Regions from separate parts of the Sulfitobacter sp. TCYB15 genome, predicted to be linked through region 2. Evidence: riboswitches for the same ligand, from Rfam matches in the RefSeq annotation. Region 2 holds a riboswitch; the other holds the start of a gene.
What was found. Region 2 has a riboswitch for thiamine pyrophosphate ahead of thiB (thiamine ABC transporter substrate binding subunit). Riboswitches for the same ligand answer to the same signal wherever they lie in the genome.
Positions count from the first base shown of each region.

Region 1 (15,041 bases), 1.2 Mb from region 2:
TGCTGTCCTCGCTGGGTCAGGCCGTGACGGCGGTGGCTCTGGTCTATACCGGCGTGAGCCTGTTGCACTTGGGGCGCGAGCGTATGATTTCGCTGACAGAGGCGATTATGGCCCCCGTCAGCTATGGCGCGATTGCCTGTGTCGGGCTGTGGCTGTTCTGGCGGGGCCTGCGCCATTTCCGCGCGACGCTTCCCGCGCCGCTAGACCATCACCACCATCACCACGATCACCACGATCACCATCATCACGACCACGACGGTATCTGCGCCACCTGTGGCCATGCGCATGGCCCCACCGCTGAACAGGTTCGACAGGCAACCACCCTGCGCGAGACGCTGCTGCTGATCGGATCTATCGCGGTGCGGCCCTGCACGGGGGCGTTGTTCGTGTTGATCATCACGCTTCAGATGGGGATCGCAGGCGTCGGGATTGCCGGTGCTTTCGCGATGGCCTTTGGCACCGCGACCATCACCATCGCCGTGGGTCTGGGGGCCGGCGCGTTGCGTGGCGGCGTGCTTGCCGGACGGGCGAGCACCCCCCGTGCAGCCCAGATCGCCGCCCTGATCGAGCTTGCCGCGGGGCTTGGTGTGGCCCTGTTGGCGGGCGGTTTGCTGCTGCGGGCGATCTGAGTTTACCCGCTCGACAAGCGGGGCGGTCAAAACTATCTATAATCCATGACCCAGTCTAGATCAGAGACCCACTCCGCCCGGATTGCGCGCATATTGGCCGACCGCATCATCTCGGGGCAGTTGGCCCCGGGCGCGCGGTTGCGGCAAGACCACATCGCGCAGGAATTCGGCGCAAGCCATGTGCCCGTGCGCGAAGCCTTTCGCCTACTAGAGACACAATCACTTGCAGAAAGCCTGCCAAGACGTGGATTTCGCGTCACTTTCTTCGATATGGCAGAGCTGCGGGAAGTCGCTGAAATGCGCGCAAGCCTCGAAGCGCTCGCCCTGCGGCACGCCGCACCCAACCTGACGCCCGATATCCTCGCCAAGGCGCATAAGGCCAACCTCCAAGGCGACAGCGCCCAGAATGTACATGAATGGGAAGAGGCAAACCGCTGTTTTCACAGATTAATTCTTGAACCCTGCCAGATGCCGCGGCTGATGCGGTCGATTGACGACCTGCAAGCGGCAAGCGCGCGGTTCATTCTGCGGGCGTGGCGGACAAATTGGGAAGCCCGCACCGATCACGACCACCGTCTGATCCTCGACGCGCTGCGTAAAGGTCAGGTGGATCTGGCCTGCACCACGCTCTCGCGCCATGTGGGATGGATCGGCAAGCGCAGTCGCACCCTAAAAAATCAAATCGGCTCAGGCACTTCCGAGTTTTTCAGATAATTATCTATAATCTGAATTGTCAGCAGGCGCGTCCTTCGTCCTACTGGGGTAGACCTTGAAAGCTATCACTCGGAGGAAACCAGATGGCACTTGCGATTACATCCCTACCCCGTAACCCGTCCTTCGCGCAGGGGCTTGGCCTCGCGCTGGCCGGTGCCGCGCTGATCACGCTGGGGGCCAAGGTCCAGATCCCGTTCTGGCCAGTGCCCATGACCCTGCACACGCTATCGGTCTTTCTTGTCGCCCTCACCCTTGGGCCGCGTCTGGGGCTGGCGGCGATGGCGGCCTATCTTGGTGCCGGTGCAGCGGGGCTTCCGGTGTTTTCGGGCACGCCTGAACGGGGCATCGGGCTTAGCTATATGGTCGGGCCGACGGGCGGCTATCTGCTGGGCTACCTTGTGGCGGCAGGGCTGACCGGCTGGCTGGCGATGGGGCGCGGCTGGATCGGGCGCGTGCTGGCGATGCTGGCGGGTCTGACCGTGGTCTATGCCGGTGGTCTGGCGTGGCTGGCGCTGTTCGTGCCCGCACCCAAGCTGCTGGCCGCAGGGCTGACCCCCTTCCTGCTGGGCGATGTGGTCAAGGTGCTGCTGGTGGCGACACTGCTGTCGGGCCTGTCGCGGCTGAAAGGGCGTGATCAATGATCCGCACGGACTGGACCCTTGACGAAGCGGCAGCGATCCACGCGCTGCCCTTCCCCGACCTGATCCATCAGGCGCAAACGCTGCACCGTGCGCATTTCGACCCCACGGCGATCGAAACCGCCAGCCTGCTGAGCATCAAGACCGGCGGCTGCCCCGAGGATTGCGGCTATTGTTCGCAATCGGCGCATTACGACACCGGCGTCAAAGCGACCAAGCTGATGGGCGCGGAAGAGGTCATCGCCGCTGCCAAACGCGCCAAGGACGCGGGCGCACAGCGGTTCTGCATGGGGGCTGCATGGCGCAGCCCCAAGGACCGCGACATGGACAAGCTGACCGATATGGTGCGCGGCGTGGCCGATCTGGGGCTCGAGACCTGCATGACGCTGGGGATGCTGTCGCCCGAGCAGGTGACCAAGCTCAAGGATGCCGGGCTCGATTTCTACAACCACAACATCGATACCTCGCCCGAATATTACGCCGAGATCGCCTCGACCCGCACGATGGAAGACCGCCTTGAGACGGTGGAACATGTGCGCAAGGGCGGGATCAAGGTCTGCTGCGGCGGTATCCTTGGCATGGGCGAGGCAGAGGCGGACCGGATCAGCATGCTGGTCACCCTCGCCACGCTGCCCAGCCACCCAGACAGCGTGCCGGTGAACCTGTGGAACGCGGTCAAAGGCGTGCCGGTGCAGGGAAAATCCGAAAAGGTCGACCCTTTTGCGCTGGTCCGGCTGGTGGCCTTGGCGCGTATCCTGATGCCCGCCTCGGTCGTGCGCCTCTCCGCAGGCCGCACGGGGATGAGCGACGAGCTGCAATCGCTGTGCTTTCTGGCGGGGGCTAATTCGATCTTTGTGGGCAACCAGTTGCTGACCACCGAAAACCCGGCCACGTGGAAAGACAACGACCTGCTGCAACGGCTCGGCATGCATGTGGCACCGGCCAAGCCCGCGTCCAGATCGGCCAAGATCGCGGCGCAGTAGATCCGCCCCTGACACGTGCAAAAGCCCGGCCTGATATCCTCGGGCCGGGCTTATCCTATCGGGCGACAGCGTGGCGTCAGGCGAAGATGATCACCGACTGCATGCCGTCTGCGACCATATCCCCATCCGTATTCCAGACCCGCATGACCTGAGAGCTATAGCCGCCGTTACCGGCGGTCAGCTGTGTCTCCATCATATACCAGCCGTCGCGGGTGTTGGCGTGATCGGACAGCAGGTTGATGATCCAGTTCATTGACGAGTTCGGCCCCGGCCGCGTCATCATCGGGAAGGCCGCAGGGGGTAGCACGTCGCCAATGGCGATCAGCCCCTCGAGCGTGCCCCACATCGCCGGATCACGGTGCCGCGCCCAGATCCGGACATAGCCGCGATCGGCACCGGAGAACGGCAGGCTGCCCTCGATCAGCTTGACCTCGAAGTTGACAAAGAACCGCACCGGCGGGCGTTTCAATGCGGGCGGGAAATAAGATGGCGTGTCGTCCGGCCCTTGGGGGGCGGCGGGCGCGGTATGGCCCACGCTCAATTGGCTTTCCTGCGCATGCCCGAAAGAAAACGTGCCCGTTGCCGCGACCTTGCCGTCGATTTCAGCGCGGGTGGCAATGGTGGTGATGTTGCGCCCTTCGCGCAGCACTTCGGCATGGATCGTGGGCGGCTGCGACACGGGCGCGGTAAAGTTGATCAGCGCAGACCGCAGCGCGGGCAGATCGGGGCGGTCCCGACGGGCCGCATTGACCAGCAAGGCACCGGTAAATCCGCCAAAGGCCGTACGCCCCTGCGCCCAGTTCTCTGGCACCTGATAGCGCGGCGCGGTGCCGTCCTGCTCTGCTGTGGCCAATACTTCGGCCAGGGTCACGTCTGTCATGTCGGGTCCTTTATACGTCTGTCACCGCGCGCGGGCGCGCTGTTTCCCAATCGATGCCCGCAAAGCCAAGGGCGCGCAAGACACCCTGCCCCTGAAACGCCACGTCACCCGAAATGCGGCCCCGCGGCAAAAAACCTTTGGCGGGACCGAACAGAGGTGTTGACGCCCAATCTGTATTTCACATATTCATGAAATATGGAATCACTACTCACAGATCGACTCGCCACCCTGAGCCACCCGCAGCGGCTGGCCGTGTTTCGGCTGCTGATGCGGCGCTATCCGGATGCTTTGCCTGCGGGGGAAATCGCGCAGGTACTGGCCCTGAAATCCAGCACGGCGTCGGTATATCTGTCGGCGCTGACGCAAGTCGGGCTGATCTCGCAGCGGCGCGACGGGACGCGGCTCTTGTATACCATCAACCTTGATGCGGCGGGCGAGGTCGTATCGGGGTTGTTCGTGGATTGTTGTCGGGGGCGCGCTGATCTCTGCCCGCCCCCGTTCTCTGACCTCATTAACAGGACGCAGATGATGACCCAGACAAAGTTCAACGTACTTTTCGTATGTACCGGCAACTCCGCCCGTTCCATCTTTGCAGAGACGATCCTGCGGGACATGGCGGGCGACCGGTTCACTGCCTATTCCGCGGGCACCCTGCCCCGGTCCGAGCTTAATCCCCTTGCGGTCGAGATGCTGCAAGCCAAGAGCCACAGCATCGATGCGCTGCGGTCCAAACATATCTCTGAATTCCAGACCGCCGATGCGCCGCAGATGGATTTCGTCTTTACCGTCTGTGACCATGCCGCAAACGAGGAATGTCCCACCTGGCCCGGCCAGCCCGTGTCGGGGCATTGGGGCATGCCCGATCCCGTCAAAGCCGAAGGGACAGAAGCGGAACGCCGGCTGGCCTTCCAGCAGACATATGGCGCGCTGCACAACCGGCTGCTGGCCTTTACCGCCCTGCCTTTCGAAGCGCTGGACCGCGCTGCCTTGCAAAAACGGGTCGATGCCATCGGGGCCGACCCAGTGACCACAGGATAAACCACCATGACAACCTATGCGTTGAACGGCCTTGGCCGCATCGGAAAACTCGCCCTGCGGCCCTTGCTGGAACAGGGGGCCAAGATCGCCTTTATCAACGACGCGGTTGGCGACCCCGAGATGCACGCCCATCTGCTGGAGTTTGATTCCGTTCACGGGCGCTGGCCTGCGACCTTCAGCGCAGAGGATCATGCGATCACCATCAATGGCACGCGTATCCCCGTGACCAGCACCAAATCGATCACAGACCTGCCGCTGGAGGGTGTGGATGTGGTGATCGACTGCACCGGTGCGTTCAAGACAGAGGCCAAGCTTGCCCCCTATTTCAAGGCGGGCGTGAAAAAGGTTGTGGTCTCTGCCCCCGTCAAGGACGGGCCGACGGCGAATATCGTCTATGGCGTGAACGACGACACCTATGATCCTGCTACCCACAGCATCGTCACCGCGGCGAGCTGCACCACCAACTGCCTCGCCCCCGTCGTCAAAGTGCTGCTGGAAGGGATCGGGATCAAACACGGGTCGATCACCACGATCCATGACGTGACCAACACGCAAACCATCGTGGACCGCCCCGCCAAGGACATGCGCCGCGCCCGATCCGCGCTGACCAACCTGATCCCTACCACCACGGGGTCCGCCACGGCGATCACGCTGATCTATCCGGAACTGACCGGCAAGCTGAACGGCCACGCCGTGCGGGTGCCCCTGCTGAATGCGTCGATCACCGATTGCGTGTTCGAGGTGGAGCGTGAGACGAGTGTGGAAGAGGTCAACGCCTTGTTCAAAACCGCCGCCGAGGGGCCGTTAAAGGGCATTCTGGGCTTTGAGGAACGCCCGCTTGTGTCGTCGGATTACACCAATGACACCCGCAGCGGGATCGTGGATGCGCCGTCGACGATGGTGGTGAATGGCACGCAGGTCAAAATCTATGCGTGGTATGACAATGAAATGGGCTATGCGCACCGTCTGGTGGACGTGGCGCTGATGGTGGGCGGCAAGCTGTGACACGCCCTGCCGGTTTTACCGCCTATATCACTGTCACCGCCGCCTATTGGGCCTTTATGCTGACCGATGGCGCGCTGCGGATGCTGGTGCTGCTGCATTTTCACACGCTCGGCTTCTCTCCGGTGCAGTTGGCCTATCTGTTTGTGCTCTACGAGATCGCGGGCGTGGTCACCAACCTGTCGGCGGGCTGGATCGCGGCGCGCTTCGGACTGACCTCGACGCTCTATGCGGGGCTGTCGTTGCAAGTGGTCGCGCTGCTGGCGTTGACACAGCTTGATCCGGCATGGAGCGTCGCCGCCTCGGTCGTCTTTGTCATGCTGGTGCAAGGGCTGTCGGGCGTGGCCAAGGATCTTGCCAAGATGAGCTCTAAATCCGCGGTCAAGCTGCTGGCCCCAACCACAGGGGGCGGCTTGTTCCGCTGGGTCGCGCTACTGACCGGATCGAAGAACGCGGTCAAGGGCGCTGGCTTTCTGCTGGGTGCGGGGATGCTGGCGTTGCTGGGGTTTGTGCCGTCGACGCTGGTGATGGCCGCGATCCTGTTTGTGATCCTGATCGGCGTTATCATCGGTATGCCCGCGGGCCTGCCCGTGGGGCGCAAGGATGCCAAGTTCACCGAAGTCCTGTCCAAGAACCGCAATATCAACTGGCTCAGCGCCGCGCGGCTGTTCCTCTTCGGCGCGCGCGACGTGTGGTTTGTCGTGGGCATCCCGATCTATTTCTATGCCGTGCTCTCCGATGGCAGCGTCGAAAGCAAGCGGGAGGCCTTCTTTATGATCGGCAGCTTTATGGCGGTGTGGACGATCCTTTATGGGGCCGTGCAAGGCTGGGCCCCCAAGATACTGCGGGCCACAGGCCGGACGGAAGGCGACACGCTCGCGCAGGCCCGACACTGGAACCTTGCGCTGGTCGTCGTGCCTGCCCTGCTGGCCGCGCTGGTCTGGATCACGCCTGCGCCATCCCCCGCGCTGACGGTCACGATTGTCATCGGTTTGCTGGTGTTCGGTGCGATTTTCGCGGTGAATTCGGCGCTTCATTCCTATCTGATCCTCAGCTTCACGGATGCAAATCGGGTCACGATGGATGTGGGGTTCTACTATATGTCCAACGCGGCCGGTCGGTTGGTAGGCACGCTTTTGTCAGGCTTCACCTATCAACTGGGGGGGCTGGCGCTGTGTCTTGGCACCGCGGCGCTGATGCTGGCGCTGAGCGCCTTGGGGACGGCACAGCTGCGCCCCTCGCAAACGTCATGAACTGCGGCGCGCGGGGATGTCCCCGCGCGCCCAATCTTATGGGACCGCAACCACGCCGTTGCGGTTGTCCCGCCAGATCACCGCGACAAGCGCGGCCGAGACGACCCCCGCGACCAGCGTCGTCGTCAGCCCCGGAAAGCTGAAGGCAAAGCCCGCGATCCCCAGCGGCAGGCGCAGCCAAGGCCGCACCATACCGACGCCCAGCAGATAGCCCTCAAGCCCGCCGGACAGCAGCGTGATGCCGATGATGATCGACGGCAGCACATAGATCAGCGGCGTCAGATCGCCCTGCAGCACCAGCGCAGGCTGGAACAGGAAGAACAGCGGCACAAAGTAGATCACCACCCCCAACCGCATCGCGGTGAAGGAGGTCAGCATCGGCTTGGCCCCCGCAATCGTCGCCGCCAGAAACGCCGCAGCCCCTACCGGAGGCGTGATCACCGACAGCATCGCGTAGTAGACGATGAAGAAGTGCACCGCGACCGTGTTCAACCCGCCGATTTCGATGATCGCGGGTGCCAGCGTCACCGCAAGGAAGATGTAGGCGACAATCGCAAGCCCCGCCATGCCCATGATAAAGCAGGCCAAAACCCCAAGCGCGATCACGAGATAGACGTTATCCCCGCCCAAAGCGACCAGCCCCGAGGTCATCGACCCAGTCACACCGGTGATGGTCAAGGCGCTGACCACAAAGGCGATCGGCAGGATGATCGCTGCGGTCTGTGTGACCAGCGTGCCCACTTGGCGCAGCGTTTCAAAGATGCGCGCAGGTGTCATCATGGTCTCGCGTTGCAGGAAGCTCAGCGCGATCATCAGCGCACTGGCGTACCACGGGGCGTAATACTCCCACCGCATATAGAGCAGGCCCCAGACCAGAAAGATCATGACCAGCAGGAAGGGCCAGCCGCGCTTCATCACCTCGCGGGCCGAGGGCAGGTTTTCGGGTTTCATCCCCACCAGCCCCTTGCGCGCGGCATAGGCGTCGACTTGCAGGATCAGGCCAAAGTAGAACAACGCCGACGGCAGGATCGCGGCCACCATCACGGTCGCGTAATCCACACCGATGGTGATCGCCATGACAAAGGCAATCGCCCCCATCACCGGCGGCATCACCACCCCGCCGGTCGAGGCACAGGCCTCGATCGCGCCAGCGTAATGGGGCGGGTAGCCGACCTTTTTCATGGTCGGAATGGTGATCGACCCGGTGCCCGCGATGTTCGAAAAAATCGACCCCGACAGCGACCCGAAAAAGGCGCTGGCCACGATCGATACTTTCGCTGGACCGCCGCGGTACTTGCCAAAGCCCGCATTGGCCAGATCGATAAAGAACTGCCCCGCCCCCGTAGCGATTAGCACACCCGCAAAGACCAGAAAGCCCAGCACGATCTCGGCGACGATCTTGGTGGTGATGCCCATCAACCCTTCGGTGCGGAAGACATGCGCCTCGATCATGCGTTCAAACGTATAGGGGATGCCCATCAGCAAACCGGGGAAGTAATCGGCCACCAACGGATACAGCCCCAGCACCAGCACCACGAGCAAGAAGGGGATGCCCCCCGACCGGCGCGCGATTTCAAGCATCAGCAGCCAAAGCACGACGCCCGCGTAGAAATTGGTCCAACCCGCCTGCACGATCTCCCATGCATACATGGAGAACCACATGCAGATGCCAAAGCTCACGGCGGCCGCCACGATGTCATAGATCGGCACATGGGTGTGCGATTTCACCGCTGGCAGCGCGATGAACGCCGCCGCAAGGAAGGTGCCGATGAAGACCCAGTAATACTGCCCCTCGATCAGGCGCCGCCCGCCGATGGGAACGCCGAATACATAGGCCAGCCCCATCCCGAGGCCAAAGGTACACAGCAACACAAAAGCGATGCTGGTGAACGAGAATAATCCCCCCAGTCGCGTCGTCTCGGACGAGGGTTCGACAGCCGTTTCAGCCGCCGGAGGGTGTTGTGTTGCTGACATGGATGATCCTGAAAATAAGGGCGCTGTGGCAGTGTCTTAGGAGGACGGAGCACGCTGTGCTCCGCCCTGTCTTATGCCGTCGATGACGGTCCGGCGCGGCGTTACAGACGCGAGCGGAACGGCTCCAGCCCGTCGGTGTGCTTGGCCAGAATGTCGAGATACTCCTGGTTCTCGAAATTCATCTCGACGCCCTGCTCCATCGCCTCTTTCATGCCGGCGTTGCGGGCCGCGATCCACGCGTCCATCTTCTCGATGGCCTCGTTGTTCCAGGCATCGTCTTCTTCGGTCCACGCCCCGATTTCACGCAGGTATTTCACCGTGCCTTCGTGCACAGGGATCGGGTTGGCATCCAGGAAGTTGCGGAAATGCTCCAGCGACATGCGGGTCGCCAGCGCGTGCGATCCTTTGTAGTTGTCGTGGGATTCATTCATCCACTTCGCCATGTTATAGACGAAGTCCTCTTCTGCCGTGACCGGCACGGCATAAACGAAGTTCGACGTCATGGACTCGACACCCTTGGCGGTGCTCACCCCCATAGAGATGGTCGAGGGGATGGTCATGGGGCGGTAGCTCAGGTAGCCGTCCCAGCCTTCTTTGTTGGCGGGGTCCATTGGCAGCCAGCGGATGCTGCCCGGTGCGCCCTCCATTTCGGACAGGACCGAGGAGATCGGCGAGCAATAGGCCACATCGGACTTCCCCTCGACAACCGAACGACAGTTTTCACCGTAGCTGGAGGCCGGGACGAATTCGATCTTTTCCTGCGCTTCTTCGGGCGTCATGCCGATAAAGGCAGGCAGGGCCTGTGTGATCGCAGAGACAATCGCGGGCGAGAACACGCCAGAGGTGACACGCACGCCGCCTTTGCCAATGTCTTCAAGGCTTTGCAGCTCGGAATCGCCAGCCACAACAAAGCCCCAAGGCGTGTCGTTGTGGTGCCACAGGATCCGCTGCGGCATGGGTTTCGCCGAGGCGTAGCCGCCGACCCCTTCCGCTTGCAACGCCATTTCCGACGCGGAAACCGACGCGATCGCGATATCTTCGCGGTCGGTCAGACGTTTGTAGCGCATGGGCTCGCTGTCTTCGGGAACGATCCGCACGGTGGTGCCTGTTTCCTTTTGCAACGCAGGCCCCCAACCGTTGGTCGAGGCAAAGCTGCCTGTCGACGTGCCCGGCGTGGCAATCACGAGCATGCGCGGCCACTCATACTCCTGCGCCATCGCGACGCCCGAAAGCGCCATGGATACCGCAAAGGACCCGACAGCGGCCTTGGCAAAACGTGTCATATTCTTCATGTGGTCTCTCTCCCTGTTGTACATCTTTGGATTGTTCGGGATCGCAGGATCGCAGGCACCGCAAAAGCTGCGGATGCCCATGCGCAGGACGCAGATGTGATCTTTGCAGATGTCACGCAGCACCTCCCAATGCTTGTCGCGACGCGTCCGAAATGACCCGTAAAACGGGCCAGAAAACGCATCCTCCCGAGTGTCGGCCCCCTCCTCCCGAGGGTATCCGACTCAATCTGTCAATCAGCCTAGGGGCAAGATATTTCGATGCCAATACCGCAGAACAGAACTTGATACCGCAGCCGTTCGGGGTCTTTGCACGATCACCCCTAGTTTGCTGATGCCAAAGGGTTAACGCCGCAGAATATGGGAAATGTGACGTTACGTTGCTTTGGGTTACGAGGCGTTGTTTCGGCTGACAAGCGTCAGGAGGGCTGTCCAAACCGCGCCCGTTTTGCCCAAAATTGCGCCACCTTTGGTTGAATATTTTGCGGCTTGCACCGTTTGCCGAACTTGGCTACGCCTAAGGTAACGACGCTGCACGCCCCCACAGGGGCCGCAGTTCCAACATCTATCCGTCGGGGTGCCCTAGGGGCTGAGAGGTGCGTGCACCGACCCGTCGAACCTGATCCGGGCAATACCGGCGTAGGGAACGGGTATCTTTGTGCAACGGCCTTGGGTCCACGCCACAAAGCTCATTCTTGCGTCTGCTTGCCCACCACCGAAAGGCGAGCATGTGACCAAGACGACCCCCATTTCCCTGACCATCGCCGGATCCGACAGCGGCGGCGGTGCCGGTATTCAGGCCGATATCAAGGCGATGTCGGCCAATGGTGTCTATGCCGCCAGCGTGATCACCGCCGTGACCGCGCAGAACACGCGCAGCGTCAGCGCCGTGCACGAGATCCCCGCGCCCATCGTCGCGGCCCAGATCGATGCGGTGCTGTCCGATCTTTCGGTGCAATCGATCAAACTGGGCATGTTGTTTTCTCCGCAGATTATTCAGGCGGTGGCATCCGCGCTCTCCGCGTTTCGGGGGGCCGTCGTGGTCGATCCGGTGATGATCGCAAAATCCGGCGATGCGCTGTTGCAAGAAGACGCCGTCGCAGCGTTGGTCGCGGATATCCTGCCGCGCGCCGATCTGCTGACCCCCAACCTGCCCGAAGCCGCCCGCCTGTTGAACCAGCCCGAGGCCGACAGCGCCGACCAGATGGTCACGCAGGCCCGCGCGCTGCTAAAGATGGGGCCGAAGGCGGTGCTGATGAAGGGCGGCCATAGCGCGGGCAATATCTGTAGCGACGCGCTGGTCACCGCAGAGCGTGTCATATGGCTCAGCGCGCCGCGCATCGACACGCGCAATACCCACGGGACGGGATGCACCTACGCCGCGGCCATCGCTGCGGGGCTGGCCCACGGCAAACCCCTTGGCGCGGCGGTACAGGCTGCCCATGACTATCTGCACCGCGCCATCATCGCCGCGGATCAACTTGAGATCGGCACGGGCCACGGGCCGGTGCATCACTTCCACGCGGTCTGGTCATGACGCAGGTCACCATCATCGGCGCGGGCGTCGCGGGGCTGTGTACCGCGCGTGTCTTGCAGGATCGCGGGATGCGCGTGCATCTGATCGACCGCGCCCGCCAGCCCGGCCCGCAAGGGTGTTCTTGGTGGGCTGGCGGCATGCTCGCCCCGTTTTGCGAAGGTGAAAGCGCCGAGGAACCGGTGATCCGGCTGGGGAAAAGGGCGGCGGATTGGTGGGGCCAACACACCACATCGCTGCACCGACGCGGGTCGCTTGTAATCTCTCCGGCGCGGGACAGCAGCGATCTGACCCGCTTTGCGCGCCGCACGACAAGCTACCAAACCCTGACCGGCGCAGAGATCGCGGCGCTTGAACCCGACTTGGGCGACCGCTTTGCCAAAGCGCTCTATTTCCAGACCGAGGCCCACCTGTCGCCCCGCATTGCGCTGGCAGAGCTGTGGCGCGGGCTGGTGGCCGATGGGGCCAGTTTCGAACAGGGTGAGGCCGATCCCGAAACGCTGGCGCAAGACGGCACCGTCATTGATTGCCGCGGCTATCACGCGCGCGCCGATCTGCCTGATTTGCGCGGCGTGAAGGGGGAAATGGCGCTGCTGTCCTGCCCCGACATCGAGATCACCCGCCCCATCCGCGTGCTGCACCCACGTGTGCCGATCTACCTCGTGCCGCGCGGTGACGGGATTTACATGCTCGGGGCCACAATGGTCGAAGGCCGCGCCGGTGCCCATGCCAGCGTGCGGTCCGTGCTTGAACTGCTGAGCGCGGCCTACGCACTGTCCCCCGCCTTTGGCGAGGCCGAGATCCTAGAGATCGGCGTCGACAGCCGCCCCGCCTTCCCCGACAACCTGCCGCGCATCGAACGGCAGGGCAATCTGATCCGCGCCAACGGTCTGTATCGCCACGGTTTCCTGCTCGCCCCCGCGCTGGCGACCATGGTGGCGGACCTGATCCTTGAAGCCAAAACACCGGAGATTTTCCATGAAACTACAGCTTAACGGTGCCCCGCTTGATAGCGACGCGCCCACGCTTGCCGCCCTGCTAGAGGCCGAAGGATTTGGCGGCGCGAAAGTCGCTACCGCCGTCAATGGCAGCTTTATCCCCGCCAGCCTGCGGGCCAGCCACCCCCTGTCCTCCGGCGACAGCATCGAAGTGCTCGCCCCCATGCAGGGAGGCTAAGATGCGCCCCTTTTACGGAGAAACCCTTGCCAATGGTCTGATGCTTGGCACCGCGCAATACCCCTCGCCCAAGGTACTATCAGACGCCTTTGCGCGCAGCGGGGCGGCGGTGGCGACGGTATCGCTGCGGCGGGAAAGCGGACGGGATCGCGCCGGTCAGGACTTCTGGGAACTGATCCGCGCGCTTGACGTCCATGTGCTGCCCAACACCGCCGGATGTCACAGCGTCAAAGAGGCCGTCACCACCGCCCATATGGCCCGCGAGGTGTTCGACACGCGCTGGATCAAGCTCGAGGTCATCGGCGAGGAGGACACGTTGCAGCCCGATGTCTTCGGTCTGGTCGAGGCCGCCCGCATCCTGAGCGAGGACGGGTTTCAGGTCTTTCCCTACACCACCGAAGACCTTGTGGTCGCGGATAGATTGCTGCGGGCGGGCTGCGAGGTGCTGATGCCCTGGGGCGCGCCCATCGGGTCGGGGATGGGGCTGAACAACCTTTTCGGGCTGCGCGCCATGCGGGCGCATTTTCCCGACGTGCCGCTGGTGATCGACGCGGGCATCGGCCTGCCCTCGCACGCCGCACAGGCGATGGAGCTGGGGTTTGACGCGGTTCTGCTGAACACCGCTGTTGCCAAAGCCGGTGACCCCGCCGCCATGGCCGAAGCCTTTGCCACCGCGGTCCGCGCCGGACAGCTTGCCGCCGATGCGGACCCGATGCCGCCCCGCGATATGGCCGCGCCCTCTACCCCCTTGATCGGAAAGGCGTTTCTGGAATGACCCTGGACCGTTTCTACCCGATCTTCGACAGCGCCGCCTGGTTGGAGCGGCTGGTGCCCCTTGGCATCAAACTGGTGCAACTGCGGATCAAGGATACGCCCGACCCTGCCTTGCGGCGCGACATCCGGCAGGCCAAGGCGATCTGCGCCAAGCACGGCTGTACCCTCGTGATCAACGACCACTGGCGTATCGCGCTCGACGAAGGGTGTGATTTTATCCATCTGGGGCAAGAGGATCTGGACAGCGCCGACCTGACCGCCATCCGCGATGCGGGCGTACGTCTGGGCATTAGCACCCACGACAAGGCCGAACTGACCCGCGCCCTGGACCTGCGCCCCGATTATATCGCCCTCGGCCCGATCTATCCGACGATCCTGAAGCAGATGAAGTGGCACGCGCAGGGGCTGGACCGTCTGCGCGACTGGCGTGAGCGGGTGGGGCAGACCCCGCTTGTGGCCATCGGTGGCATGTCGGTCGACCGCGCGGCGGGAGCCTTTGACGCCGGTGCCGATTGCGTCGCGGCGGTGACCGACATCACCCTGAACCCCTCGCCCGAGGATCGCATCACCGCATGGCTGGGGGCAACCCGATGACCCGCTATGCCCGCCAGATGATCCTGCCGCAGGTCGGCCCATCGGGCCAAGAGGCGCTGGCGGCGGCGCGTGTGGTGGTGGTCGGCGCGGGCGGGCTGGCGGCACCGGTACTGCCCCTGCTGGCGGGGGCCGGTGTGGGGCATATCACGCTGGTGGACGGTGATGACGTGGCCCTGTCGAACCTGCACCGCCAGACGCTCTTTACCGAAGCCGATATCGGCACGCCCAAGGTCACCGCTGCCGCCCGCGCCCTAACCGCGCGCAACAGCGCGTGCACCGTGGTGGCCCACCCCGTGACCCTTGGGCCGGATACCGTGGCAAAGCTGTGCCATGATGCGACGCTCGTGCTGGATTGCGCCGACAGCTTCGCAGCGAGCTATGTGCTGTCGGATCATTGCCTGAACGCGGGTCTGCCCTTGATCAGCGCCTCGGCCCTTGGGTTTGGCGGCTATGTCGGCGGGTTCTGCGGCGGCGCGCCGTCGCTGCGGGCGGTATTCCCCGATCTGCCGGACCGCGCGGCCAGCTGTGACACAGCGGGGGTGATGGGCCCGGTCGTCGCCACG
Region 1 covers NZ_CP159193.1:1,710,333-1,725,373, reverse strand. Annotated here, with positions in the region: gene ABM428_RS08330 (hypothetical protein) at 1-629, shown strand, start outside; gene ABM428_RS08325 (GntR family transcriptional regulator) at 675-1,343, shown strand; gene ABM428_RS08320 (biotin transporter BioY) at 1,427-1,984, shown strand; gene bioB (biotin synthase BioB) at 1,981-2,964, shown strand; gene ABM428_RS08310 (thioesterase family protein) at 3,041-3,844, opposite strand; gene ABM428_RS08305 (helix-turn-helix domain-containing protein) at 4,040-4,882, shown strand; gene ABM428_RS08300 (ArsJ-associated glyceraldehyde-3-phosphate dehydrogenase) at 4,889-5,887, shown strand; gene arsJ (organoarsenical effux MFS transporter ArsJ) at 5,884-7,137, shown strand; gene ABM428_RS08290 (TRAP transporter fused permease subunit) at 7,174-9,111, opposite strand; gene ABM428_RS08285 (TAXI family TRAP transporter solute-binding subunit) at 9,213-10,403, opposite strand; TPP riboswitch at 10,964-11,063, shown strand; gene thiD (bifunctional hydroxymethylpyrimidine kinase/phosphomethylpyrimidine kinase) at 11,131-11,937, shown strand; gene ABM428_RS08275 (FAD-dependent oxidoreductase) at 11,934-12,929, shown strand; gene thiS (sulfur carrier protein ThiS) at 12,913-13,110, shown strand; gene ABM428_RS08265 (thiazole synthase) at 13,112-13,885, shown strand; gene ABM428_RS08260 (thiamine phosphate synthase) at 13,882-14,478, shown strand; gene ABM428_RS08255 (ThiF family adenylyltransferase) at 14,457-15,041, shown strand, end outside.
Region 1: another riboswitch for thiamine pyrophosphate. It lies ahead of thiD (bifunctional hydroxymethylpyrimidine kinase/phosphomethylpyrimidine kinase); the one in region 2 lies ahead of thiB (thiamine ABC transporter substrate binding subunit).

Region 2 (15,041 bases):
TGAACTTGGCGGTCGCGTGGCCCTTGTCACGGGCGGCTTCGGCGGGGCCATAGCCCTTGCCCTTTTTGGTGATCACATGGATCAGCACCGGCCCCGTCGCCCGCGCCTTGACCGTGCGCAAGACCGGCAACAACTGGTTCAGGTCATGCCCGTCAATCGGCCCGAGATAGGAAAACCCAAGCTGTTCGAACAACGTACCACCTACGGCCATGCCCTTGAGCATATCCTTGGCGCGCTTGGCCCCTTCGCGGAACGGGCCGGGCAACATGCTGACAGCGCCCTTGGCCGCGGCTTTGAAATCCTGAAACGGCTCTTCGGCATAAAGACGGCTAAGGTAGGTCGACATCGCCCCCACCGGCGGCGCGATCGACATCTCGTTGTCGTTCAGGATGACGAACATCCGTTTTTTCAGATGACCCGCGTTGTTCATCGCCTCATAGGCCATGCCCGCCGACATCGACCCATCGCCGATCACCGCAATCGCATCGCCCAGACCTTCGGGGACATTGCCGCCCAGATCACGCGCCACCGAAAAGCCCAAAGCCGCGCTGATAGAGGTCGATGAATGCGCAGCACCAAAGGGGTCGTAGGGGGATTCACTGCGTTTGGTAAATCCGCTCAACCCATCTTTCATACGCAGGGTGCGGATACGGTCGCGGCGTTCGGTCAGGATCTTATGCGGGTAGCACTGGTGGCTGACGTCCCAGATCAGCTTGTCCTTCGGCGTATCAAACACCGAATGGATCGCGACCGTCAGTTCAACCACGCCCAGGCCTGCGCCCAGATGGCCGCCCGTCTCTGATACGGCAGAAATCGTCTCTGCCCGCAGTTCATGGGACAGTTTCACCAGCTCTGCATCCGAGAAATTCTTCAGATCGGCAGGGCGGTTCACCCGGTCCAAAAGGGGGGTATCTGGTCTATCGGTCATCTGGCTCTCCACCGGATCAGCTTTTGCGGGCAATAACGAAGCGGGCCGCGTCTCGCAAGGTTTCGGCGTCACTGCCGTAGGGGGACAGGGCATCACAGGCAGCATCGACAAGATCACGGGCGCGGGCGCGGGCGGGGTCCAGCCCCAGCAGCGACACAAAGGTCGCCTTGCCCGCATCGGCATCCTTGCCCACGGCCTTGCCCACCGTGGCGGCATCGCCTTCGACGTCAAGAATGTCATCCGCAATCTGGAACGCCAGCCCGAGGTTGCGCGCATAGCTGCGCAGCGCGGCGGGATCATCGCCCGCCATCACCGGCCCCGCCGTCGCGGCCCATTCGATCAGCGCACCGGTCTTGCCGGCCTGAAGCGTTGTGATCTGGTCCAGGGTCAGCGGTTGGCGCGCGGTTTCGGCGGCGATGTCCATCGCCTGCCCGCCCACCATGCCGCGCACACCGGCAGCCCGCGCCAGCCCCGTGACCAGCGCAACCCGTTCAGCGTCGCCGCAGCCCGTTGCCGCGACCAGTTCAAACGCCAATGTCTGCAGCGCATCGCCCGCCAGAACCGCCGTCGCCTCGTCCCATTTCACATGTACCGTGGGTTGACCCCGACGCAGGGCGTCATCATCCATGCAAGGCATGTCATCATGCACCAGCGAATAGGCGTGCAGCGCCTCGATCGCGCCGGCGGCGGGGGCGGCCTGCGCGTCCATCACCCCGTGCAACCGCGCGCTTTCGATCACTAGAAAAGCCCGCAGGCCCTTGCCGCCTGTCACGGCATAGCGCATCGCCTCGGCCACGGTGCCGTCCAACCCGCCAAGCCCGTGCAGGATCTGGCCAATCGCCAGATCCGCAGCATGAGGCATGGCCGCATGAAACGGTTTGCGCGTCAGCTCTGTCTCAAGCGAGATGTCAAACCCCGCCAACGGGAGCCACTCCGACAGGGTTGCCGTCGCCATCCAGCGTGATCTGCGCGACTTTCTCTTCGGCTTCCTTCAGCTTGGTCTCGCAGCGTTTCTTGAGCTTGGCCCCGCGTTCGTAAAGCGAAATGCTTTCATCCAGCGCCACATCGCCCCGTTCCAGCTGGCCCAGAACCTTTTCCAGTTCGGCCATCGCTGCCTCAAAGCTCATCTCTTCTACCGGAGTATCCGTCATTGCCGTGAATCCCATCAATCAAACTTGGCCTGACCATAGCCCGCCCGCGCCATAGCTTCCAGTGACCGTGCCGATTTCTTGGGCGCAAATTCTCTTACGCCACGATACCACATTTACCGCCAAGGCAGCGCGTGATCAGTCGGGGGCCAGCATATAGCCCGCGCCGCGCACGGTTTGCAGATAGCGGGGCTGTTTGGGATTGTCTTCGATCTTGCGGCGCAATCGGGTGATCTGCACATCGACAGCACGTTCCTGCGCCTGCCCGCGGTCACGGCCCAGTTCCTCCACCAGTTTTGACCGGCTCAGCGCGGCGCCGGGTTGGGCCGCAAAAATGCGCATCAGCTGGATTTCGGTGGCGGTCAGCCGCACCAGATCGTCGCCCTGCCACAGCTCTCCGCGTTCGATGTCATAGCGGATCGGCCCCATCGACAGCACCTTGGGCGCGGTATCAGCCACGCGGGTGTCGGGCATACGCCGCAGGATCGCGTTGATCCGCAACAGCAGCTCTTTGGGTTCAAACGGTTTGGCAAGGTAATCATCCGCCCCCGCTTCCAGCCCTTCGATCCGGTTGTCCGTCTCGCCCTTGGCGGTCAGCAGCAGGATCGGCGTTTGCATGTCTTCGCGCAGGCTGCGGGTCAGGCTTAGACCATCCTCGCCCGGCATCATCACATCCAGCACGATCAGATCAAAATCCAGCCCCGCCAGAATACGCCGCGCATGGGCGGCATCGCGGGCCGAGGTCACAAGGAACCCGTGCCGCATCAGGAACTTCTGCAACAGCGTGCGAATACGTTCGTCGTCGTCGACGATCAGCAGGTGTGCGTCGGCCTCGTTCACGCGCCGTTTTCCTTCAGACGGGTGTAACAATGGTGCATTTCGGGGTCCATCATCGCCTCTAGCACGGTGCGGAAACCGGCGACCGCCTCGGGGCCCGCGTCGCGGAACGCACTGCGCATCCGCATCCGTTGTGCATCAGACAATGTCTGTTCGAGCGCGCGCCCGGCGTCAGTCAGATACAAGTGCCGCTCCCGCTTGTCTGCTTTTCCCACTTGGCTTTTGACAAGACCATCGGCGATCAGCGTGCGCAATACACGATTAAGGGATTGTTTTGTAACACCCAAAATCCCCAGAAGGTTGTTTACCGTCGTGCCCGGTGCCCGGTTGATAAAGTGGATCGCACGGTGGTGCGCACGGCCATAGGCCATATCCACAAGGATCTTGTCAGGGTCGGCTGTAAAACCGCGGTAGGCAAAGAACATCGCCTCGATCCCCTGCCGCAGCTGTTCATCCGTCAGGAACAGCAGGTTCTCGCCCGTGTGTGATGATGGGCCGCGTCCGTCTGCCATTATACTCTCCCCTTGCTGCGCCAAGAGCTTACGTCAGCGTTATTGACTTTCCAAGAGTCAAAGGCTATCGAATCCCATGTTTTGCGTAATTATATGTCTGCACGCAGCGGGTTTCACGCAATTTTCATAAATCCCGAGGTGCTTTGAGGAAGGATACATCATGGACGGCGCATACGACGATCGCGACGGCAAAATCTGGTTGGACGGTAAAATGGTCGATTGGCGCGATGCCAATGTCCACATCCTGACCCACGCCATGCACTATGCGTCATCGGTGTTCGAGGGCGAACGCTGCTACAATGGCAAGATTTTCAAAGGCCGCGAGCATTCGGAACGGCTGCGCAAATCGGCGCAATACCTCGACTTCGAAATCCCGTATTCCGTGGACGAGATCGAAGCCGCGAAATACGAGATGCTCAAGGCGAACGGCTGGACCGATGCCTATGTCCGCGCGGTAGCGTGGCGTGGAGCCGGCCCCGACATGGGCGTCTCGGCGGCGCGCAACCCTGTACGTCTGGCCATCGCGGGCTGGGAATGGGGCAACTATTACGGCGATGCCAAGATGAAGGGTGCCAAGCTCGACATCTCGAAGTGGAAGCGCCCGTCGCCCGAAACGATCCCCGTACACGCCAAAGCGGCGGGCCTGTATATGATCTGCACCACCTCCAAACACGCGGCAGAGGCCAAGGGCTGTTCCGACGCGCTGTTCATGGATTATCGTGGCTATGTGGCCGAAGCGACTGGCGCGAACATCTTTTTCGTCAAGGACGGCGAAGTGCATACGCCACTGGCCGATTGCTTCCTGAACGGGCTGACCCGTCAGACCGTTATCGGGATGCTCAAGGAAAAGGGCCTGACCGTGCACGAACGCCACATCATGCCGGAAGAGCTGGAAGGCTTCGAGCAATGCTGGCTGACCGGCACCGCGGCCGAGGTCACACCCGTCGGACAGATCGGCGACTACACCTTCGAGGTCGGCGCGCTCACCCGCGAGATTTCGGAAGACTACGAAAAGCTCGTCCGGTCCTGAACTGCCCCATCAAAACAAACGGCGCGAGGGTTCTCCCCCCGCGCCGTTTTCATGTCCGCACCTGCGGTGCAGCACGTCGTGTTAGTAAAGCGCGACCGGATTGATCATCGCCTGTACCGTGCCTTTGATCAGCGGCTGCCCGAGCACGAACATAAACTCTTGCACGCCTTCAGCGACCAGCGGTCCTGTGTTCATCGTCTCCAGAATATAGATGCCGTTGTCCTTGAGCAGCGTGACATGGCCATAAAACACCTTGTCCCCCTCTTTCGGTGGAATCGCTTCTAGGCCCCATGTGTCCGCACCCACGGCCATCGGGTTCATCGACGCCATAAACACCGCGCCTTCGTTATTCAGCCCCGGTTCGGTGGACCCCCAGGCCGTCGGGTCGCTTTCCATCATGCCGTCGGTCCAGCCCGTGTGAAACAGCACGATATCACCTTCGTTTACCGTGATCTGCTGCGCCTCCATCGCGGCGGTGATCTCTGCCTCGCCAAAATGCTCTCCGGCGGCCAACACATCCTTGCCCATGTGCTTGGCCATATCGATGATCACGGCACGCCCGACCAAGGGCGGCACGGCATGCGTTCCCAACTTGGTCAGGCCGCTGATCGCCGAGATTTCCTTTTCGTCCAGGCAGTTATAATACATCCCGTCTTCGCCCAGATGCCCAAGCCCGTCCAACTGCGACCCGATACCGATCCAGGTTTGCAGCAGATCGTCGTTATAATTGCCCTCGTAGCCAAAGGACGACAGCTTTTGGCCGCCGTGCTGGTTCGGCTGGACCACCTGAAGGCTCAGCGAACGGGGCGGGAAGGCAGGCGTATCCGGCCCGATCACGATCCCGAGCGGCATCGATTTGCCCTGCTTGATCAGCTTGGCGGCCTGCAACGTGCGCTCGGTCGAGATCAGGTTCGCCGATCCCAGCTGGTCGTCAGGGCCCCAATGCGAATGGTCACAGTCTTGCGCCCATGCGGCAGATGCCCCGACACCGATGGACAAGGCAGTTGCGATAATCTTGGTAAATTTCATCTTTCTTCCCTCCCAGAAAACAGGGTGCAGCACCGACGGGATACCCGCTGCTCCACACCCCAGAGGGTTAGGCTAACATGAAATTCAATCAGGGCACGTAATTTCAACCGATCAGCTGGGCGTCCCCTGTGGCATGCTGCTGGCCTTGGATTTGGACCGATCCAGCCCCAACTGCCGTTCCCGCCAGATGATCGCCGCACCGCCGGCGATGACCAGACCGGCACCGATCAGGATAGCAGGCGTCGGGATTTCGCTGAAAAGCACCCAGCCGATCAACACCGCGAACAGCATGGAGGCATAGTCGAACGGGGCGAGCATCGACACCGGGCCAAAGCGGTAAGAGGCCGTGATCATGATCTGTGATACCCCGCCGATCATGCCCGACAGGATCAACAGTGCCGAGACTTGCCAACCGGGGTTCACCCACCAAAGCGGCTCCCAGTTGATCACCATGCCTGCGGGCAGCGTGAGGAACGACAGGCAGGTCGCGGTCAGCGAAAAATAGAACACGATGGCCGCCGTGCTGTCGGTTTGCACCAATCGGCGCACGTGGATCTGGACAAGCGCGCGCATGATCGACGCGGCAACCACCATCATCGCCCCCAGCATGGCAAGCTGCGACACACTATCCCCGCCTACGGTAAAGCGGGGGTACAGAACGATTAGCACGCCGATCAACCCCACGGCCACCGCAGACAGTCGGAACACACGCACCTGTTCGCCCAGGAATATCGCGGCGAAGATTACCGTGAAAAGCGGTGTGGCATAGCCGATCGCGGTGACCTCTGGCAGGGGCAGCAGGCTAAGCCCGGCAAAGGTCAGCGCCATCGCCGTGGTCCCGAAAACGCCGCGCCAGACGTGGCCCATCAGATTGCTTGGCTTCAGCCCGTCGCGCAGGTCGCCGCTTTGCCATAGCCACAGGATGATCATCGGGAAGGCAAAGAACGAACGGTAAAACACGGCTTGGGCGGCGGGCACGGTGGCCGTCGCGATCTTGATAAGGGCCGCCATGACCGAGAACAGAAAGACCGCCCCCAGTTTAAGGGCGATGGCCCGGCCGGGGCGGTGCTCTGTCGTGGTGCTTTGCATGGCGCATGCTTGCGCCTGCAGGTTTCAAGTTGCAAGACCCCGCGTCAACTTGCGCGTCGTATTCCCGCCAATATGCAAAAAATCCGAGCGTTCCGCGCGGCTTAGCCGATGATGCCGCGGTTCTCGCCAACCTGACCGCGGTGCAACAGCATATGGTCAAGCAGGACGCAGGCCATCATCGCTTCGCCCACCGGCACGGCGCGGATGCCGACGCAGGGATCGTGGCGACCTTTGGTAATGATCTGCGTATCTTCGCCGGATTTGGTAATCGTCTTGCGTGTGGTCAGAATGCTTGACGTTGGCTTGACCGCGAAACGCAGCACGATGTCCTGACCGGTGCTGATGCCGCCCAGAATACCGCCCGCGTGGTTCGACGAATAGACAGGGCCGTCGGGGCCCATGCTGATCTCGTCCGCGTTCAGCTCTCCGGTCAGCATGGCGGCGGACATGCCTTCGCCAATCTCCACGCCTTTGACGGCGTTGATGCTCATCATCGCGGCGGCAAGATCGGTGTCGAGCTTGCCATAGACCGGCGCGCCAAGGCCCGCGGGCACGCCGCGCGCTGTCACCTCGATGATCGCACCGACGGAGGATCCGGATTTGCGCAGACCGTCCAGATACGCCGCCCACTCTTCTGCCGCTTTGGCGTCGGGCACCCAGAACGGGTTCTGTTCGATCTGGTCCCAATCGAAGGCATCGCGGTCGATCTTGTGCGGGCCCATCTGCACCATGTAGCCGGTGATCTGCACATTCGGCGCAATCGCCTTGATCGCTTCACGTGCCAATCCACCCGCCGCCACACGCGACGCGGTTTCACGTGCCGAGGACCGCCCGCCCCCGCGATAATCGCGGATACCGTATTTCTGGAAATAGGTTATGTCGGCGTGACCGGGGCGGAACTTGTCCTTGATGTCGCCGTAGTCTTTCGACCGCTGGTCGGTGTTCTCGATCATCAGCTGGATCGGCGTGCCGGTGGTGACGCCTTCAAACACGCCCGACAGGATCCGCACCTCATCCGCCTCGCGGCGCTGCGTGGTGTATTTGTTCTGGCCGGGTTTGCGCTTGTCCATCCAGTGCTGGATCATCTCTTCGGTGATCGTCACACCGGGAGGGCAGCCGTCCACCGTGGCCCCCAAAGCAGGCCCGTGGCTTTCGCCCCAGGTGGTCACGCGGAAAAGATGGCCAAAGCTGTTGATCGACATGGGCGGTGCTCCTTTGGCGGTGATCCTTAACGGGGGCTGCACCATGCCTCAAGGGGTTTCACCTTGCGCGCGGGCGACAGGCGTTCTACCGATAAGACACCTCGGGGGGCCTGACAGGCTGAGATGTGCGCGCACGGACCCGTTGAACCTGAACCGGTTAACACCGGCGGAGGGAAGGTCTGGATACACCTCCAACGCTTTCTGACGCCGCATTTTGGAGGATGCCATGAAGTATCTTACACTTGCTGCCACCACGCTTTTCGCCACGCAGGCATGGGCCGACACACCCGAACTGGTGGTCTATACCTACGACAGCTTTGTCGCCGAATGGGGCCCCGGCCCCGTGATCGAAGCGGCCTTCGAGGCCGAATGCACCTGCGATCTGAAATTCGTCGGCATGGGCGATGGCGCGGCGCTGCTGGCGCGGCTCAAGCTGGAAGGCGCGCGGTCTGACGCCGATCTGGTGCTGGGGCTTGATACCAGCCTGATCGCGGCGGCCAAGGAAACAGGGTTGTTCGCGCCCGCCACAGTTGATGCGGATTATGACCTGCCGGTCACATGGGAAGACGACAGCTTTGTCCCCTATGACTGGGGCTATTTCGCCTTTGTCCATAACGCCGATCTGACCCCGCCCGCGAATTTCCGCGCTCTGGCCGACAGTGACCTCAAGATCGTGATTCAGGACCCGCGGTCCTCTACCCCCGGTCTGGGCCTGCTGATGTGGGTCAAGGACGCTTATGGTGACGAGGCCCCTGCGATCTGGGAAGGTCTGGCGGATAATGTCGTGACCGTGACCAAGGGCTGGTCCGAAGCCTACGGCCTGTTTCTTGAGGGCGAAGCCGACATGGTGCTGAGCTATACCACATCCCCCGCCTACCACCTGATCGCCGAAGAGGACGCGACCAAAGCCGCCGCCGCCTTTGACGAAGGCCACTACATGCAGATCGAAGTGGTCGGTAAACTGGCGGGCAGCGACCAGCCCGAGCTGGCCGATCAGTTCATGCAGTTCATGGTATCGGACGCGGCGCAATCGGTGCTGCCCACGACCAACTGGATGTACCCCGCCGTCACGCCCCAAGGCGGGCTGCCCGAAGGCTTTGAGCAGTTGATCGAACCGGGCAAGGCGCTGCTGATCCCGAACGATGACGTGCCCGCCCTGCGCGAGGAAGCATTGGCCGAATGGCTCTCCGCACTGTCGCAATAAGCACGAAAACCGGCATCAGCGCCGCCATTCTGGTTGCGGCGCTGATCCTTGCTGCGGTGGGCGCCGTGCTGTGGCGGGCCGAGTTCGGCAGCGGGCTTGGCCCGGCCGATTGGTCCGCGATCCGGATTACCGTGTTACAGGCCGCGCTTTCCGCCCTGCTGTCTACCGCGCTGGCGATCCCTGTCGCCCGCGCCTTGGCGCGACGGCGCTTTGTCGGGCGCGGGCTGCTGGTCACGCTGCTGGGGGCTCCGTTCATCCTGCCGGTGATTGTCGCCGTGCTGGGGGTGCTTGCGGTCTTTGGCCGCGCGGGCTGGCTCAATGCGGCGCTGGCGGCGGTCGGATTGCCCGGCATCACGATCTACGGGCTACACGGCGTGGTGCTGGCGCATGTCTTCTTTAACCTCCCGCTGGCCACGCGGCTGTTGTTGCAGGCATGGCAGACCGTGCCCGCGGAACGGTTCCGGCTGGCCGCACAGCTTGGCCTGACCCCGCGCGCGGTATTTCGCAGCATCGAGCTTCCCCTCCTGCGGCAAATCCTGCCCGGCACCGCAGCGTTGATCTTTGTGATCTGCCTGACCAGCTTTGCCGTAGCGCTGACCCTCGGCGGCGGCCCCCGCGCCACGACGATCGAGCTTGCGATCTATCAGGCGTTCCGTTTCGACTTTGACCTGAACCGTGCAGCGCTGCTGTCGCTGGTGCAGCTTGGGCTTGCGGGCAGCACCGCCGCGCTGGCGCTGTGGATCATCCCCGCGATCAGTCTGGGTGGCGGGCAGGACCGCCCCCTGCACCGCTGGGACGCACGTGGCGGGCTGCAACGCGGGCTCGACGCGCTGTTCATCACGTTGGCGGCGGGGTTTCTGCTGCTGCCCCTGACCTCGGTCGTGCTGCGCGGGGTGATCGGCCTGCCGCAAATGCCCGCCAGCGTGTGGCAGGCAGCGGGCACCTCTGTCACCGTGGCGCTGATCAGCGTGGTGGTATTGCTGGCCTTGGCCCTGCCCCTTGCCGGATGGATCGCGACCCGCGCCCGCGGCGGGGTAGAGGCCGTGGGCCTCTTGGGGCTTGCGGCCTCTCCGCTGATGATCGGCACTGGCTGGTTCATTCTGATCAACCCTGTCGCCAGCCCCTTTGCGCTGGCCCTACCCGTCACGGCGCTGGTCAATGCGCTGATGGCCCTGCCCTTTGCCCTGCGTATTCTGGTGCCCCGCCTGCGCGACACGGTGCAGATCTATGGCCGGCAGGCGCAGATGCTGGGACTGACCGGATGGCCGCTTTGGCGCTGGCTGATCCTGCCACGCTTGCGCCCGCAGATCGGCTTTGCCGCGGGGCTGACCGGTGCCCTGTCGATGGGGGATCTGGGGGTCATTGCCTTGTTCGCCGACCCCGACAGTGCCACCCTGCCACTGCAGATGTACCGGTTGATGGGGGCCTACCGGATGGAGGCCGCGGCCGGTGCGGCCCTGATCCTGCTGGCGCTGTCGCTTGGGATTTTCTGGATATTCGACAAGGGAGGGCGCTGGCATGCTGACGCTTGAGACCGCGCAGATCACCCAAGGCAGCTTTACCCTGCACGCCGACCTGACCCTTGCGCCCGCGCAGACCTATGCGGTGATCGGCCCCTCGGGTGCGGGGAAATCCACCCTGCTGGGGGCGCTTTGCGGGTTCATTCCGCTCAGGTCCGGCAGGCTGCTGTGGCAGGGCAAGGACATCACCCAAGCCGCCCCCGGTGTGCGGCCCATGACAATGCTTTTTCAGGACAACAACCTCTTTCCCCATCTCAGCGTGATGCAGAATGTGGGGCTGGGGCTGCGCCCCGACCTGCGGCTCGGCTCTGCGGAACAAACCCGTGTACACGAGGCGCTTGATCGCGTCGGGCTGCAGGGGATGGCTGCCCGCAAGCCTGCCGAGCTTTCCGGCGGGCAGCAAAGCCGTGTGGCCCTCGCACGGGTGCTGGTACAAGCCCGTCCGCTTGTGCTGCTCGACGAACCCTTTGCCGCACTTGGCCCCGCCCTGCGCAACGACATGCTGGATCTGGTGGCCGCCCTCGCCGCAGAGACCAAAGCCGCGTTGATCATGGTCACCCACGCCCCCGAGGACGTACGCCGTATCGCGGATCAGGTGATCTTTGTCGAAGGTGGCACCGCACATCCGCCGCAGCCTGCCGCAGCGCTGATGGACAACCCGCCCGACGCGCTGCGCGCCTATCTGGGGTAATCAGAAAATGACGGCGTAGAAGGTCAGCGATGTCAGCAGGATCGTCAGATACCCCAGCAGCACATAAAGCCCGTCGCGGGTGAACAGACCAAAGGCGAACAGCGCCACCGTTCCGCCCCCGAAGGACGACGCGAAGGGCACGAATTCAAGCAAGGGCCAACCCACAGGCAGGATCACGCAGGTCACCAACGTCAGCAGACGCATCGGGCCTGTCGTCAGAAACTGGAGCCTTTTGCCGGAGTGGCGATCAAAAAACGCCGCGGGCTTGCGCAGCCACCGCACGCAGAACAGCAACCGCGATGACTTGACCTCCCGGCGCAGCAGGAACTGCGGCAACCACAGACGTTTGCGCCCATAGACCGCCTGCGCCGACAGCACGATGATCACCATCGCCATGAAACTGGACACACCAAAGACACCGGACAGCGGCGACACCAACAGCAGCGCGGCCAGCAGAATGAAAGGGAGCAGGGACCGCTCTCCGAATTCGTTCAGCACATCGTTGATCGTGACCGTCTCGCGGCTGGCCGCTTGCTCCATCCCGTCCAGCAGATGGGTGAGGCTACGCTCCTCGATATTGTGCATATACCCCCCAAAGGTCAGCTGTCTTGTGCAAGCAATGCCGCCAGCCCGGCCCGATAGGTGGGGAACTGCGGTGCCCAGCCTAACGCCTGCTTGATACGGTCGTTCCGAACCTTCTTGCTTTCCGCGTAAAAGCTGCGGGCCATGGGGGTCATATCGGCCTGATCAAAGGGGATCGCGGGGGGCACGGGCAGGCCAAGCAGCTCTGCCGCGTGGGCGATCACGTCTTGCGGTGGCGCGGGGTCATCGTCGCACAGATTATAGACCGCGCCCGGGTCGGGCCGCTGCAAGGACAGCTCAAGCGCTTGGGCAATATCCTCGACATGGATGCGAGAGAAGACCTGCCCCTGCTTGATGATCCGCCGCGCCGTTCCGGCCCGCACCTTGGCAAAGGGGCCGCGTCCGGGGCCATAGATCCCTGCGAGGCGAAAGATATGGAGCGGCAGATCGGAGATCGCCTGCCACCGTGCCTCTGCCGTGACACGGGCGCGTCCGCGCTTGGTCGATGGTGTCAGCGGCGTGTCCTCGTCCACCCAATCGCCGTCGTGGTCACCGTAAACCCCTGTTGTCGACAGGTAGCCGACCCACCGCAGATCGGGCGCGGCGCGAATGACCGCATCCTCGACCGCATTCAAAACCGGATCGCCTGCGCTGTCCGGTCCGGCCGAGACGAGCACATTGGGAAACTGCGCGATCAACGCGCCCAGATCGGCCCCCGGCCAGACGACGGGTTCAACGCCTGTGTCCGCGATGGCATCTGCCTTGTCGGGACTGCGCGTGGTGCCGACGATGCGCCAGCCCTGCGGCACCAGCCGTGCGGCAAGGGCGCGCGCGCTAAAGCCATGCCCGATCGACAGCAGCGTTTTCTCCATGAGGCGTCCTTTCTATGTGGTGGGGGTCCGGGGCAAGGCGATCCGCTGCCCTTCGGGGACCAATGCATTCATCTGCGCGATATGTTCCGGCAGGCATTTGGTCAGGAAGTCATAGGTCTGGACCACATGCGCCCGCGCCGCAGGCCCCAGATGCGCATAGGCCGCCGGATTGCCCAGCACATCCGCCACCTGATCGCCCAGCGCATCGGGATCGAAGAAATCGCACAGCAGACCGGTTTCGCCGTGGGTAATCGCCTCGCGCACGGGGGCCACGTCAGAGCCGACAATCGTCGCGCCCATCGCCATCGCCTCGAGCAGGGACCACGACAGCACAAATGGCATCGTCAGATAAAGATGGCAGCGGCTGATCTGAATAACCCTCTGGTAATCCTCGTAGGACAGCTTGCCCAGAAAATGCACGCGCGACCAATCGACGTGCTTGCCCACCTCTGCCTCCATCTCGGCACGCAGACCCCCGGGGTGTTTGCTTTTGCCGCCATAAGAGGTGTCGTTGCCCCCCACCACCAACACCCGCGCATCGGGGCGTTGTTTCAGAATGCGTGGCAATGCGCGCATGAACACATGAAAACCCCGCGTGCGTTCAAGGTTGCGCGACACAAAGGTCAGCACCTCGTCATCCTTGGTCAGGGCGCGATCCATCCGCCCAAGCTTGAGCGTCACCGCCGGATCGGGGCGCAGCTGGTCTGTGCGTATCCCGTCGTGGCAGACATAGAGCTTGCGGTGAAAGCTTTGCGGAAAACGGTCACGCTGCCAGTAGGTCGGGCTGAGCCCGACATCGACGGTTTCGATATTGGCCAGCGGCACGGCATTCCGCGCGTGCAGCAGAAAGGGGGTATTCTCGGTCACGGGGTCTTCGGGGTCGAACCCCACAGGGCCGCCGGTATCGCTGTAGTAATACTCGAAGAAGCCGATGATCGGGACATCGGGCCAGATCTGCTTGAAAAACGTCAGCTCCCCCCAACCCACATGCCCCACCACGATATCGGGTTTGAACCCTTCGCGGGTCTCGATCTGTTTGGCCGCGCGGGCGGCCCCCAAGCCGTTGCCGGTCGATTCCTCCCAGTTCTTTGACAGCCCATAGGCAGTCTCTGCCGGTCTGTGATGCGCCTTGTAGACCCGTGTCTCGACGCCATCAAAACGGGGCGGATTTTTGCGTTGGGTCAGGAAATAGATCTGGTGTGTGCGTTGATCGGCCAGCCATTGCACCAGCTCGCGGTATTGGCCGGGCATATTCTGGTGCACAAACATGATCTTCATGGGGTCGCCTTATGTCCTGTCGGTTGCAGACAGTTAGCCCAGTCGGCACGGACAGTGCAAACGCCACAGCGCTGGACGGCTCTGGCTTGAACCTCGGGCGATCTTCGTGTCAACGTCAGGTATGAAAGAACACACATTCCCCTCGTGGCCCGATGTGGCCGATCAACTGGTCGCTGTTGCGGCAGGACGCAGCGCTGCGGATACGATTATCACCGGCGGTATCTGGGTCAACGTGCACACGCGCGAAACCCTGCCAGACCATGATATCGCGATCAAGGCGGGGCGCATTGCCTTTGTCGGGCCGGACGCCAGCCATTGCAAAGGCGACACGACCAAGGTGATCGAGGCAAAGGGCCGCTATATGATCCCCGGCCTGTGTGACGGGCATATGCACATCGAAAGCGGTATGCTGACACCGGCGGAATTCGCCCGCGCTGTGATCCCCCATGGTACCACGTCGATGTTCACCGACCCGCATGAGATCGCCAATGTGCTGGGGCTGGAAGGCGTGCGCATGATGCATGACGAAGCCCTGATGCAGCCGGTGAACATCTTCACCCAGATGCCGTCCTGTGCGCCATCCGCCCCCGGTCTGGAAACCACCGGCTTTGAAATCACGGCAGAGGATGTCGCCGAGGCCATGCACTGGCCCGGTATCATCGGTCTGGGCGAGATGATGAACTTCCCCGGTGTGACCGCGGGCGACCCCAAGATGCTGGCCGAGATTGCCGCAACGCAACGCGCGGGCAAGACCGTGGGCGGGCACTATGCCTCCCCCGATCTGGGGCCCGCCTTTGCGGCCTATGTGGCGGGCGGCCCTGCGGATGATCACGAGGGCACCTGCGAGGCGGATGCCATTGCGCGGATGCGTCAGGGGATGCGATCGATGATCCGGCTGGGGTCCGCGTGGTATGACGTTGAAACACAGATCACCGCGATCACCGAAAAAGGCCTGGATTCGCGCAACATGATCCTGTGCACCGATGACTGCCATTCCGGCACCTTGGTGAATGACGGTCATATGAACCGCGTGGTGCGCCATGCCATCGACTGCGGCTGCGACCCGTTGGTCGCGCTGCAAATGGCGACGATCAACACCGCGACCCACTTTGGGCTGGA
Region 2 covers NZ_CP159193.1:518,398-533,438, reverse strand. Annotated here, with positions in the region: gene dxs (1-deoxy-D-xylulose-5-phosphate synthase) at 1-928, opposite strand, end outside; gene ABM428_RS02475 (polyprenyl synthetase family protein) at 945-1,883, opposite strand; gene ABM428_RS02470 (exodeoxyribonuclease VII small subunit) at 1,837-2,079, opposite strand; gene ABM428_RS02465 (response regulator) at 2,215-2,916, opposite strand; gene ABM428_RS02460 (MarR family winged helix-turn-helix transcriptional regulator) at 2,913-3,425, opposite strand; gene ABM428_RS02455 (branched-chain amino acid aminotransferase) at 3,586-4,455, shown strand; gene ABM428_RS02450 (cyclase family protein) at 4,537-5,484, opposite strand; gene ABM428_RS02445 (DMT family transporter) at 5,596-6,573, opposite strand; gene aroC (chorismate synthase) at 6,675-7,775, opposite strand; TPP riboswitch at 7,868-7,967, shown strand; gene thiB (thiamine ABC transporter substrate binding subunit) at 8,002-8,979, shown strand; gene ABM428_RS02430 (thiamine/thiamine pyrophosphate ABC transporter permease ThiP) at 8,955-10,511, shown strand; gene ABM428_RS02425 (ATP-binding cassette domain-containing protein) at 10,498-11,190, shown strand; gene ABM428_RS02420 (exopolysaccharide biosynthesis protein) at 11,191-11,775, opposite strand; gene ABM428_RS02415 (SDR family oxidoreductase) at 11,790-12,644, opposite strand; gene ABM428_RS02410 (glycosyltransferase family 4 protein) at 12,657-13,922, opposite strand; gene ade (adenine deaminase) at 14,044-15,041, shown strand, end outside.